One region of the Pseudomonas sp. WHRI 8519 genome, then DNA from elsewhere that is predicted to be linked to it. Evidence: riboswitches for the same ligand, from Rfam matches in the RefSeq annotation. Region 1 holds a riboswitch; each other region holds the start of a gene.
What was found. A riboswitch is a leader RNA that binds a small molecule or an ion and turns the genes downstream of it on or off. The one in region 1 is predicted to bind cobalamin.

Region 1 (3,849 bases):
GTCAATCGCAGCCCTTATCGCATGCCACGATTTCCCTGCCGTTGCCGTTGCCGTTGCCGTTGCCGTTGCCTTGCTTTTGCTCTTGCCTTTGCTTTTCAGTGCGCGATAGATCAGACGCTGCAGATTGCGACTTCAGGAGGCCGAACGGAGGTCTTGCGGAGGGAGGTGACGGGCATGGATGCCCGTCAAGCGCTTCGGCCCATGGATGGGCCGTGAGCGCGGTCTTCCCGGGAGCAAGGCCGGAGTGAGGGAACCCCGAAGCGAAGCGTAGGGGCCGGATGATGGGAGCGGGCGGTTTTTTGGTTCCTTTTTGCCAAGACAAAAAGGGACCCGCCGTAAGGGCGGAAAGGTGATTCAGCGCCGCCCCGGCAAATGGATATTCACGCTAGCTGAAAGCCGCAAGCCGCAAGCCGCAAGCCGCAAGCCACAAGCCACAAGCTCATGCTGGGGTTTTGATTCATCTGGGCATATCCATTTGCTATGGCGACGCTCACTCACCTTTCCGCCCTTACGGCGGGTCACTTTTTGGCAAACGCCCCAAAAAGTAACCAAAAAAGGCTGGCTCCTATCATCCGGCCCCTACGCTGCGCTTCGGGGTTCCCTCGCTCCGGCCTTGCTCCCGGGAGGACCGCGCTCACGGCCCATCCATGGGCCGAAGCGCTTGACGGGCATCCATGCCCGTCACCTCCCTCCGCAAGACCTGCGCTCGGCCTCCTGAAGTCGCAATCTGCGGTGCCTGCACTTGCGCGCTAGAAAATCAAGAGCAAGAGCAAGAGCAAGAGCAAGAGCAAGAGCAAGAGCAAGAGCAAGAGCAAGAGCAAGAGCAAGAGCAAGAGCAAGAGCAAGAGCAAGAGCAAGAGCAAGAGCAAGAGCAAGAGCAAGAGCAAGAGCAAGAGCAAGAGCAAGAGCAGGGGCAGGGGCAGGGCTTGGGCTTGGGCTTGGTTCATTGCGTAGGGGGGGGACGGGCGCGTCAACAGTTGACCACCTGCCACCCCCCGCGTAGCCTTGCCGCTTCGAGGTTCTTCGGCCAGGCCGAAGCTAAGACGGGAACGCGGTACAAGCCGCGGCTGCCCCCGCAACTGTAAGCACCGGTAACGGATCGACACAGCCACTGCGCCTGAGCGCGGGAAGGCGTCATCCCGCCAGCCCCTTGATCGAAAGGGCCGCAACGGTGCAAGCCAGGAGACCTGCCTCGCAACGTTTTCGACTATCAACCGGGCGGGGTGATCCGGTGGCGAACGAGCCCGGCCGGTCCGACCGCGGCTTTCGTCCCGCATGCCCGCGCCATCCTGCCAAGGGCAACGCGACATGAAAACACTGGCCAAGCTCCCCGTCACCATCGTCACCGGCTTCCTCGGCTCGGGCAAGACCACCTTGCTCCGGCACATGCTCGACAACGCCCAAGGCCGCCGCATCGCAGTCATCGTCAACGAGTTCGGCGAACTCGGCATCGACGGCGAAATCCTCAAACAATGCAGCATCGGCTGCACCGAAGAAGAAGCCAGCGGCCGCGTCTACGAACTGGCCAACGGCTGCCTCTGCTGCACCGTTCAGGAAGAATTCTTCCCGGTCATGCGTGAACTGGTGGCGCGCCGTGGCGACCTCGACCATATCCTCATCGAAACCAGCGGTCTGGCACTGCCAAAGCCCCTTGTGCAAGCCTTCCAGTGGCCCGAAATCCGCAACGCCTGCACCGTCGACGCGGTGATTACCGTGGTCGACAGCCCGGCTGTCGCCGCCGGTACCTTCGCCGCCTACCCAGACCAGGTCGACGCCCAACGCAAGCTCGACCCCAACCTGGACCACGAGTCGCCGCTGCACGAACTGTTCGCCGATCAACTGGCCAGTGCCGATCTGGTGGTACTGAACAAAGCCGACCTGATCGACGCCGAAGGCCTGGCGAAAGTCCGCGCTGAAGTGGCCGATGAATTGCCGCCCGCGGTCAAGGTAGTCGAGGCCAGCAGCGGCCGCCTGCCGCTGAACGTGCTGCTGGGCGTCGGCGCAGAGTCCGAAGCGCACATCGATGGCCGCCGCACCCACCATGATTCGCATCACGACGGCGAAGACCACGACGACCACGACCATGATGCCTTCGACTCCATCTCCATCGACCTGCCAGAGGCCGACGAAGCGCTGCTGCTCGACGCCCTGACCCAACTGGTGGTGGAATTCGGCATCCTCCGTGCCAAAGGCTTCGCAGCCATTCCTGGCAAGCCCATGCGCCTGCTGGTGCAGGGCGTAGGTACCCGTTTCGACAAGCACTTCGACCGCGCCTGGCGTGCCGATGAGCCGCGCGTCACCCGCCTCGTGCTGATCGGCCAAGACCTTGACGCCGCACAGCTGGAAGCTCGTCTGCGCCAGGCACTGGGCGCCTGACCCATGCACTTGCTGCGGACCCAGCCCGGCGGTTTCGTGCCGGACGACAGCATCGCCGACTTCGGCCAGACACCCGCCGAGCTGGTGATTCTCTGCAGCGGCGACTCGCACTTGGCATTGCTCGCTGAAACCGCCGAGCAACTGCCGGACGACTACCCCAGCCTGCGCCTGGCCAACCCCATGCAGGTGCAGAACCATGCCTCCGTCGACCTTTATGTCGACCAGGTGCTGCGCCACGCCAAGGTGATCCTGGTGTCGTTGCACGGTGGCGTGGGCTACTGGCGCTATGGTGTGCAACAGCTGGTCGAACTGGCTTCGCGCGGGGTGCAGTTGATCCTGGTGCCCGGTGACGACCGCCCCGACCCGGAGTTGACCGGGCTGGGCAGCATCACCGGGGAGCCAGCCGAGCACCTTTGGCATTACCTGCGCCAAGGGGGCAAGGCCAATGCCATCAACCTGTTCAAATACCTGGCCAGCCAGTGGCTGGGCCGCGATTACAGCTGGGATGCACCGCAACCGTTGCCACGCACGTCGGTGTATCACCCCGGCACCCCCACTGCGACGCTCAAGGACTGGTTCGGCCAGTGGCACCCGGAGCACCCGGTAGCACCACTGCTGTTCTACCGTTCGCACCTGCAGGCCGCCAATACCGCGTTCATCGACGTGTTTTGCCAGCGCCTGCAGGCGGCGGGCCTCAATCCGTTGCCGATCGCCGTTGCCAGCCTCAAGGAATGCGCCTGCCTGGAGCAGGTCGAAAACTGGCTGGACGAAGTGGGGGCCGAGGTCCTGATCAATACCACGGGCTTTGCCATGTCCAGCCCGGAACGTCCCAACCTGCGGCCGTTTCGCCGTGACATTGCGGTGCTGCAGGCGATCTGCGCGCAGGACAACCAACCCGGTTGGGAAGCCAGCGAGCAGGGCCTGGGCGCTCGCGACCTGGCCATGCACATTGCCTTGCCCGAGCTGGACGGGCGCATCATCACGCGGCCGGTGAGCTTCAAGGACATGGCCTGGCGCAGTGAGCGCAGCCAGTCTGATGTGGTGTGCTACCGCGCCCATCCAGAGCGTATGGATTTTGTCGCCGAGCTGGCCAGGCGCTGGGTGGCGCTGGCGCGCCTGCCCAATGGGCAAAAGCGCGTTGCGCTGGTGCTCGCCAACTACCCGACCCGAGACGGGCGCATCGGAAATGGCGTTGGCCTCGATACCCCCGCAGCGGCGCTCAACATTCTCAAGGCGCTGCAGGCTGAAGGCTACCCGCTGGGCGAACTGCCAGACAGCGGCACGCAACTGATTCACCAGCTGCTCGGCGGCGTCACCAACGACCTCGATCACCTCGACCAGCGCCCCTGCACCCAGAGCCTGAGCCTGGCGGATTATCAGGCTGCTTTCGAGCGCCTGCCCGAAGCCAACCGCCAGGCCGTGCTGGAACGCTGGGGGGCGCCCGAGCAAGACCCGATGTACCGCAGCGGTCGC
Region 2 (3,849 bases), 1.6 Mb from region 1:
TCGTCACGCTCGTTGACTGCCGTCCACAAGGCACCAGTACGCGGCTCCCAGGCCAGGCCGTTGGGGTTGCGCAGCCCAGAGGCAAAGATCCGGTGCGCGCCGCTGGCCGCATCGACCTCCCAGATCGCAGCGCGTCCCTGTTCCTGTTCCATGCCGTTCTCACCGACATTGCTGTTGGAGCCGACTGTCACATACAGCTTCTTGCCATCGGCACTGGCAATGACGTTCTTGGTCCAGTGATGGTTCAGGGGCCCCGCTGGCAACTCGATGACCTGCTCCGGCGGTTCGCGAAGCTGCAGAGCCCCCGAGGTGTAGCGAAAGCGCAGCAGCCTGTCGGTATCGGCGACATAGAAATCCTGGCCGATCAGTGCCATGCCAAACGGCGAATTGAGCCCGTCGATGAAGGTCGTGCGGGTGTCGGCAACGCCGTCATGGTCGGCATCGCGCAGCAAGGTGATGCGGTTGGCGCTGGGCACCGCGGCACCGGCGCGCTTCATCGCCCTGTCCATGGCCCAGCCACGCAGGCCCTTGCCATCATCAGGCCTGGGCGGGGCATTGGTCTCTGCCACCAGCACATCACCGTTGGGCAGTACATGAAGCCAACGCGGGTGGTCGAGGTTGTCGGCGAAGGCTTTCACCTGTGTGCCTGCTGCCGCCTTGGGTTTTCCACCCGTTGGCCAGCCGATGGCGGGCGCGATATTGACGGTGGGTATCAACGTCTTTTTCGGTGGGGGCAGCTGTACAGACGGGCCGCTGCCCTCACTGACCTCCAGCATGGCCCTCTCGGTGCAGCCCGCCAGGCAAGCGCCCAGTACCCAAGGAAAGACAACACGCATGTGTTTCATGTCTGCACCCCTGTGACGATGCTCTTGAAGATTCAGAGCCGGGAGAACGGCCAGTGGTTCAGCTGAGCACTTCCCGGTCGTAGCGGCCGATCCGCTCGCAGCGATCCATGAGCAATCGATCATGCGCCTTTATCGGCATCAGATCGCTGCCAAATCACCCCCTTCGATTGACGCTCCCGGTGCAACACTCTAACCTTCGCGCGTGTTTCAGGTGCCCTGCAAGCCCGTCTGGGCAGGGTGAAACTGGGAAGCCGGTGTGCGCCTATAAGGTGCGAGTCCGGCGCTGCCCCCGCAACGGTAGGTGAGTCAAAAACCGCGCACGGCCACTGGATGCCAGTATCCGGGAAGGCGCGCGGGCCCGGGCCAACGCCCGCTCACGAGCCCGGAGACCGGCCTGTCACTGCCAACGGCATCACGGAGGGTGATGCGCGGTGCACCGTGGCGTCTGGCCACGGCCCTGCGCGCTCTCCGTCTGCCCGCCTATCGACCTGTCGCCGTGTCTTACGCGGCGACAGCCTGCGGAGACCCCCATGAGCGAAACCACCGAACGCGACGAACGTCACCTGGCGCGCATGCAGCGCAAGAAGGCGATCATCGACGAGCGCATCGCCAATTCCCCTAATGAGTGCGGCCTGCTGCTGGTGCTGACCGGCAATGGCAAGGGCAAGAGCAGTTCGGCGTTCGGCATGCTCGCACGCGCCTTGGGCCATGGCATGCAGTGTGGCGTGGTGCAGTTCATCAAGGGCCGCAACAGTACCGGCGAGGAGCTGTTCTTCCGGCGCTTCCCCGAGCAGGTGCGTTACCACGTGATGGGCGAAGGCTTCACCTGGGAAACCCAGGACCGCCAGCGCGACATTGCCGCCGCTGAGGCAGCCTGGGCGGTATCACGCCAGCTGCTGCAGGACCCGAGCGTCCAGTTCGTGGTGCTCGACGAGCTGAACATCGCCCTCAAGCACGGCTACCTCGACCTCGATCAGGTGCTTGGCGACATCCAGGCGCGCCCCCCCATGCAGCATGTGATCGTCACTGGCCGCGCGGCCAAAGCCGAAATGATCGAACTGGCCGACACCGTTACCGAGATGGGCATGCTCAAGCATGCCTTCCAGGCGGGTATCCGTGCACAGAAGGGCGTCGAACTGTGAGTCAGACGCGCCACTGCCCAGCCGTCCTGATCGCAGCACCGGCATCTGGCCAGGGCAAGACCACCGTGACCGCAGCCCTGGCCCGCCTGCACCGCAACCTTGGGCGCAAGGTCCGTGTGTTCAAATGCGGGCCTGATTTTCTCGACCCGATGATCCTCGAGCGTGCCAGCGGGGCGCCGGTGTACCAGCTCGACCTGTGGATGATCGGGGCGCAGGAAAGCCGCCGCCTGCTGTGGGACGCGGCGGGTGAGGCCGACCTTATCCTGATAGAGGGCGTGATGGGGCTGTTCGACGGCACCCCGTCCAGTGCCGACCTGGCGCGCCACTTCGGCGTGCCGGTGTTGGCGGTGATCGATGGTACGGCCATGGCCCAGACCTTTGGTGCACTGGCCCTGGGGCTGGCGCGCTACCAGCCCGACCTGCCGTTCGCTGGGGTGCTCGCCAACCGTGTCGGCAGCCTGCGCCACGCGCAGTTGCTCGAAGGCAGCCTGACCGAAGGCCTGCGCTGGTACGGCGGGTTGTCGCGCGAGCGCGGTATCGAGCTGCCCAGCCGCCACCTGGGGTTGGTGCAGGCCAGCGAGCTGAATGACCTGGATGCGCGCCTGGACGCTGCCGCCCAGGCACTGGGCAGCAGCTGCGATGCCGCATTGCCGCCGCCGGTGGCATTCGCCGCGCCGCAGGAAGTGCCCTGCACCGCCTCGCTGGCGGGTGTGCGCATTGGCGTCGCCCGGGACGCAGCGTTCGCCTTCACCTACGGCGCCAACCTCGACCTGCTGCGCAACCTGGGGGCACAGCTGGCGTTCTTCTCGCCGCTGCACGACCGCGCGTTGCCCGATGTAGACAGCCTGTACCTGCCGGGCGGCTACCCGGAGCTGTACCACCATGCGCTGGCCGCCAACGCCCCGATGTGCGCCGCGATCCGTGCGCACCACGGCGCCGGCAAGCCGTTGCTGGCCGAGTGCGGTGGCATGCTCTACCTGCTCGATGCCCTGACCGACGTAGCCGGTGAACGTGCAGCGCTGCTCGGCCTGCTGCCCGGCGAGGCGACCATGCAAAAACGCTTGGCGGCGCTGGCCCTGCAAGCTGTGGAGCTGCCCGAAGGCACTCTGCGCGGCCACACCTACCACCACTCCCTGACCAGCACCGAACTGCAGCCCATCGCGCGCGGCCTGAGCCCCAACGGCGGGCGCGGCAACGAGGCGGTCTACCGCCTTGGGCGGCTCACTGCATCCTATGTGCACTTCTATTTCCCCTCCAACCCAGAGGCGGCGGCGGCGCTGTTGCGGCCATGAGCGAGCACGCCTTCAGCGATGCCGAGCGCGCGGCCGTCTACCGGGCAATCGGCGAGCGCCGCGACATGCGCCACTTCGCCGGCGGCAGCGTTGCGCCTGACGTGCTCGGCCGCCTGCTCGGCGCGGCGCACCAGGCCCCCAGCGTTGGCCTGATGCAGCCTTGGCGGTTCATCCGCATCAGCCAGGGGGATCTGCGCGGGCGGATCCAGGCGCTGGTCGAGGAGGAGCGGGTGCGCACGGCCCAGGCCTTGGGCGAGCGCAGCGACGCCTTCATGAAGCTCAAGGTAGAAGGCATCAACGACTGCGCCGAAGTCCTGGTGGCGGCATTGATGGACAACCGCGAGCCACATATTTTCGGCCGGCGGACCTTGCCGGAAATGGACCTCGCCTCGCTCGCCTGCGCCATTCAGAACCTGTGGCTGGCGGCCCGTGCCGAAGGGCTGGGGCTGGGCTGGGTATCGTTGTTCGACCCGCAGGCATTGGCTGCGCTGCTGGGCATGCCTGCCGGCGCCAAACCGGTGGCGGTGCTGTGCCTGGGGCCTGTCACCGAGTTCTATCCGGCCCCCATGC
Region 3 (3,849 bases), 880 kb from region 1:
CCAGTTGCAAACCCAAGCCTTGGCAGGCGAGCGGAGCGACTTTCGGCGGTGTCATGGCCGTCATGCGCGCCCCCTGCGGCTGACCAGGATCAGCGCAAACACCGGTGCGCCGATCAGCGCGGTGACCACCCCTACCGGGATCACCTGGCCCGGGATCAGCGTGCGCGAAAGCATGTCTGCGGCGATCAGGAACAGCGCACCGCCCAAGGCGCTGGCCGGCAGCAGGCGGCTGTGGCCTGGGCCGAGCAACAGGCGCAGGGCATGCGGGATGACCAGCCCGACAAAACCGATGGCGCCGACGATGGACACCATCACCGCCGTCACCAGCGCCGCGCAGCTGATCAGCAGCAATTGGCTGCGCCGCACAGCGATGCCCATCGACGCCGCCGAATCAGCGCCGAAGGTGAAGGCGTCCAGTGTGCGCCGGTGCCACAGGCACACCACCAGCCCGAACAGTGCCACCGGCATGGCCAGCCATACCGATGGCCAGCGCACGCCACTGAGGTTGCCCAGCAGCCAGAACAGGATGCCGCGAGCCTGCTCGGCGGTGGCTGATTTGGTGATCAGAAACGCCGTCAGGGCGTTGAACAGTTGCGAGCCGGCAATCCCTGCCAGGATCACTTGGGCGTTGTTGCTGCTCGGGCCAGCTGCGCGGGCCAGCACCAGGACCAGCGCGAAGGCCGCGACGGCGCCGACGAAGGCGCCGCCGGACATGCTCAGGGCAATGCTGCCCAGGCCCAGCAGGCCCACCAGCACGGCGCCGGTCGATGCCCCGGCTGACAGGCCCAGCAGGTAGGGTTCGGCCAGCGGGTTGCGCAGCAGTGCCTGCAGGATCACCCCACAGGTCGCCAGCCCTGCGCCGCAGGCGGCGGCGACCAGCGTGCGCGTCAGGCGGTAGTTCCAGACGATACCGGCGTCGATCGGGTCGACCGGGTAACCGGCCTGCCACAGCTGGTTGGCCAATACCTGGTACACCACGCTGGGTGACACGCTGGTCTCGCCGATGGCAGTGCCGGCGAGCAGTGCGCCGAGCAGGGCAATCAGGGCCAGTGCAGAGCAGGGCAACAGACGCTTCATCACGGCGCCGCTTTACCGCTGGCGAAGGCTGCCGACAGGGTCTGCAGGCCCCGGAACAGGCGGATACCGGCCTGCATGGCATCGGCGTCGAGGATGATGATGCGGTTGTTTTTCACGGCATCCATGTGCTTGGTTACCGGGTCGCTGTGCAGGAAGTCGAGCTTCTTCTGGTAGTCGTCGGCCGGAAAGCGGCGGCGATCCATGCGGGCGATGATCAGCCACGTCGGGTTGGCCTTGGCGAGGGTTTCCCAACCCACCGTGGGCCATTCTTCGGTGGACTCGACCACGTTGCGCACACCCAGGGTGCGCAGCATGAAGTCTGCCACGCCCTGGCGGCCCGCGACGTAGGGGTCGATGTCGAGGTCGGCGCTGGAGAACCAGAACAGCGCAGAGGTCTGGCTCAGGTCTTTGCCGGCCAGTTGTTGCCTGGCGCCGTTCAGGCGTGCCTGGAGGTCGCTGTTCAGTGCCGCGCCACGGTCCTGGACGTCGAAGATTTCTGCCAGCTGGCTGACGCTCTTGTAGATGCTCTGGACCTGAAACGCCTGCAGTCGCGTGCCATCGGCCCCCACCAGGTTGTCCTTGCCTTCGCAGTCCGAGGGCAGCAGGTAGGTGGGAATCTTCAGTTCGTTGAACTGCTCACGGGTCGCGACCACGCCTTGGGCGCCAACCATCCATTCGAACTGTACGGCCACAAGTTCGGGGCGCTTGCCCACCACCGCTTCGAAGCTTGGGTCGTTGTCGGCCAGGCGTGGCACCTTGTCATTCAGCGCCTTGTACTCGGGCAAGACGTTGTTGAACCACAGCGATGTGCCGGCCAGCTTGTCGCCCAACCCCAGCGCGTAGAGGATTTCGGTGCCGGCTTGGCCGATGGTCACAGCGCGTGCGGGGGCGTGGGCGAAGGTTTGCGGCATGCCGCAGTTGTCCACGGTCAGCGGATAGTGCGTGGCGGCGGCCTGTGCCGCGCCCGTGAGGCTCAGGCCGACAAGCAGGGTGGCGAAACGGGACAGCATGCGGGGCGATCTCCTATCGGACAGTTCACGGAAGGAACGCGCGGACAGGCATCGCCGAGCCCCTCATGCGACAGGGGCAACTCTGATGGCCAATCCCGGACACCCCGCCGGTTGGTAGATGTAAGCCGGCAGGTCTCCTGACTGGTGCGTCATCACCCGGCTCCGGCCTTCCCGGATCAGCGGATCCAGTGACATCGATGGAGCGGGCTCGGCACCTACAGTTGCGGGGGCAGTTCCGGTTGGCGCGCCTGGGCGGCTTGGGATTCCCTATTGTTTCCGTGGTGGAAACCGGCGGCCCGCATGGTAGACCATCAGGCAGCCGGTGAAAACGCTGAATCAGAAGTACTTGAGCCAGGTGATGTCGCGGCGGCGCGCCTTGAGCCTGGCAAACCAGTGCACCGGCAGGTACAGCGCCACGGCCAGCAGTACAGCGCCCAGCCACACAGCGCCCATGCCGTCGAGCCCGAAGTAATCGCCGTGATTGCGGCCGAACAGGGCGACGCTGGCCAGGTACAGCAGTTTCAGCACGTACAGGTGCAGCAGGTAGAAGAACATCGGCGCCGCGCCGAACACCGCCAGGGCACCGATCCAGCGTGTTTGCCCTGCACGTTCAAAGGCGCGCAGCAGCAGCAGGCCGCAGCCCAGGGTCAGCGCCAGGAACAGCAACGAGGGCGGGTATTTGGTGATGTTGAAGAAACTCATCACGGTCTGGGTAAGCGTCGGGTAGCCGCTCCACGGCGCCTCGCCGTAGCCATTGAGCATGCGCAGCACCATGAAGCCGAGCAGGGCGATGACCCCTGCCAGCAGCAGGCGGTACTGACGCTGGCCGGCATCGCTGCCACGGGCGAACCATGGGCCCAGGCCATAGCCCAAGGCAATCACGCCGATCCACGGCAGTACCGGGTAGGAGGTACGCAGGCGCAGGCTGTCAGAGAGTTCCAGCCAGCCACGGTCATGCAGGATCGCCCACGGCACATGCAGCGCCGACTCGGTGGCAAAGTGCAGGCCGTCGAGCAGGTTGTGGCCGGCAATGATCACTGCGCCCAGCACAATCAGCGCCGGGCGCGGCAGCCACACCAGCAGCGACAGGGCGATCATGCTTACCCCGATGGCCCAGATCACCTGCAGGTAGATGACGCTGGGGGGCAACTGGAAGGTCCAGGCGAAGTTCACCAGGGTGAACTCCAGCACCACCAGGAACAGGCCGCGCTTGAACAGGAACGCCGAGACATCGCTGCGGCCCTGATACTTCTCGCCGTACAGCCAGGCCGACAGGCCGGTCAGCAGTACGAACACCGGGGCGCACAGGTGGGCCAGGGTGCGGCTGAAGAACAGCGACGGGTCGGTGGTGTCGATGCTCATCGGGTCGCTGACCTGGTGGTGCAGGAAGAAGGTTTCGCGAACGTGGTCGAGCAGCATGAACAGGATCACCAGACCGCGCAGGGCATCGATGCTCTGCAGGCGCTGGGTGAGCAGGGTTGGGGTGGCGGCGGAGCTTGTCATGGAGGTGTCGCAGGCAGGTTGTATGTCAAATGAAATGTTATTTTCTAACATTTTTACCTGCGCAAGGTAGTGCTTTTTTGCGGTGGCTGTGCAGCCCTCATCGCCGGTAAGCGGCTCCCACCGCGACCGCGCAGTTCTTCAAGCCTGCGCTTACCTGTGCAAGCAACGGTCTTGCCCAATTTCCAAAAGCCGGCGCAATCCAGGTGGGAGCCGGGCTTGCCGGCGATGGGCCGCACAGCGGCCCCAGATGCTCGCTGCT

Region 2: linked by a shared signal. The riboswitch ahead of cobO (cob(I)yrinic acid a,c-diamide adenosyltransferase) and the one ahead of cobW (cobalamin biosynthesis protein CobW) in region 1 are both predicted to bind cobalamin.
Region 3: linked by a shared signal. The riboswitch ahead of ABRP30_RS09630 (ABC transporter substrate-binding protein) and the one ahead of cobW (cobalamin biosynthesis protein CobW) in region 1 are both predicted to bind cobalamin.

The regions. Positions count from the first base shown of each region.
Region 1 is NZ_CP167996.1:3,007,871-3,011,719, reverse strand. It holds cobalamin riboswitch at 1,000-1,210, shown strand; gene cobW (cobalamin biosynthesis protein CobW) at 1,309-2,376, shown strand; gene cobN (cobaltochelatase subunit CobN) at 2,380-3,849, shown strand, end outside.
Region 2 is NZ_CP167996.1:1,404,968-1,408,816, forward strand. It holds gene ABRP30_RS06380 (sorbosone dehydrogenase family protein) at 1-845, opposite strand, end outside; cobalamin riboswitch at 1,038-1,258, shown strand; gene cobO (cob(I)yrinic acid a,c-diamide adenosyltransferase) at 1,376-1,987, shown strand; gene ABRP30_RS06390 (cobyrinate a,c-diamide synthase) at 1,984-3,279, shown strand; gene bluB (5,6-dimethylbenzimidazole synthase) at 3,276-3,849, shown strand, end outside.
Region 3 is NZ_CP167996.1:2,122,959-2,126,807, forward strand. It holds gene ABRP30_RS09620 (ABC transporter ATP-binding protein) at 1-64, opposite strand, end outside; gene ABRP30_RS09625 (iron ABC transporter permease) at 61-1,077, opposite strand; gene ABRP30_RS09630 (ABC transporter substrate-binding protein) at 1,077-2,087, opposite strand; cobalamin riboswitch at 2,197-2,395, opposite strand; gene ABRP30_RS09635 (DUF1624 domain-containing protein) at 2,424-3,590, opposite strand.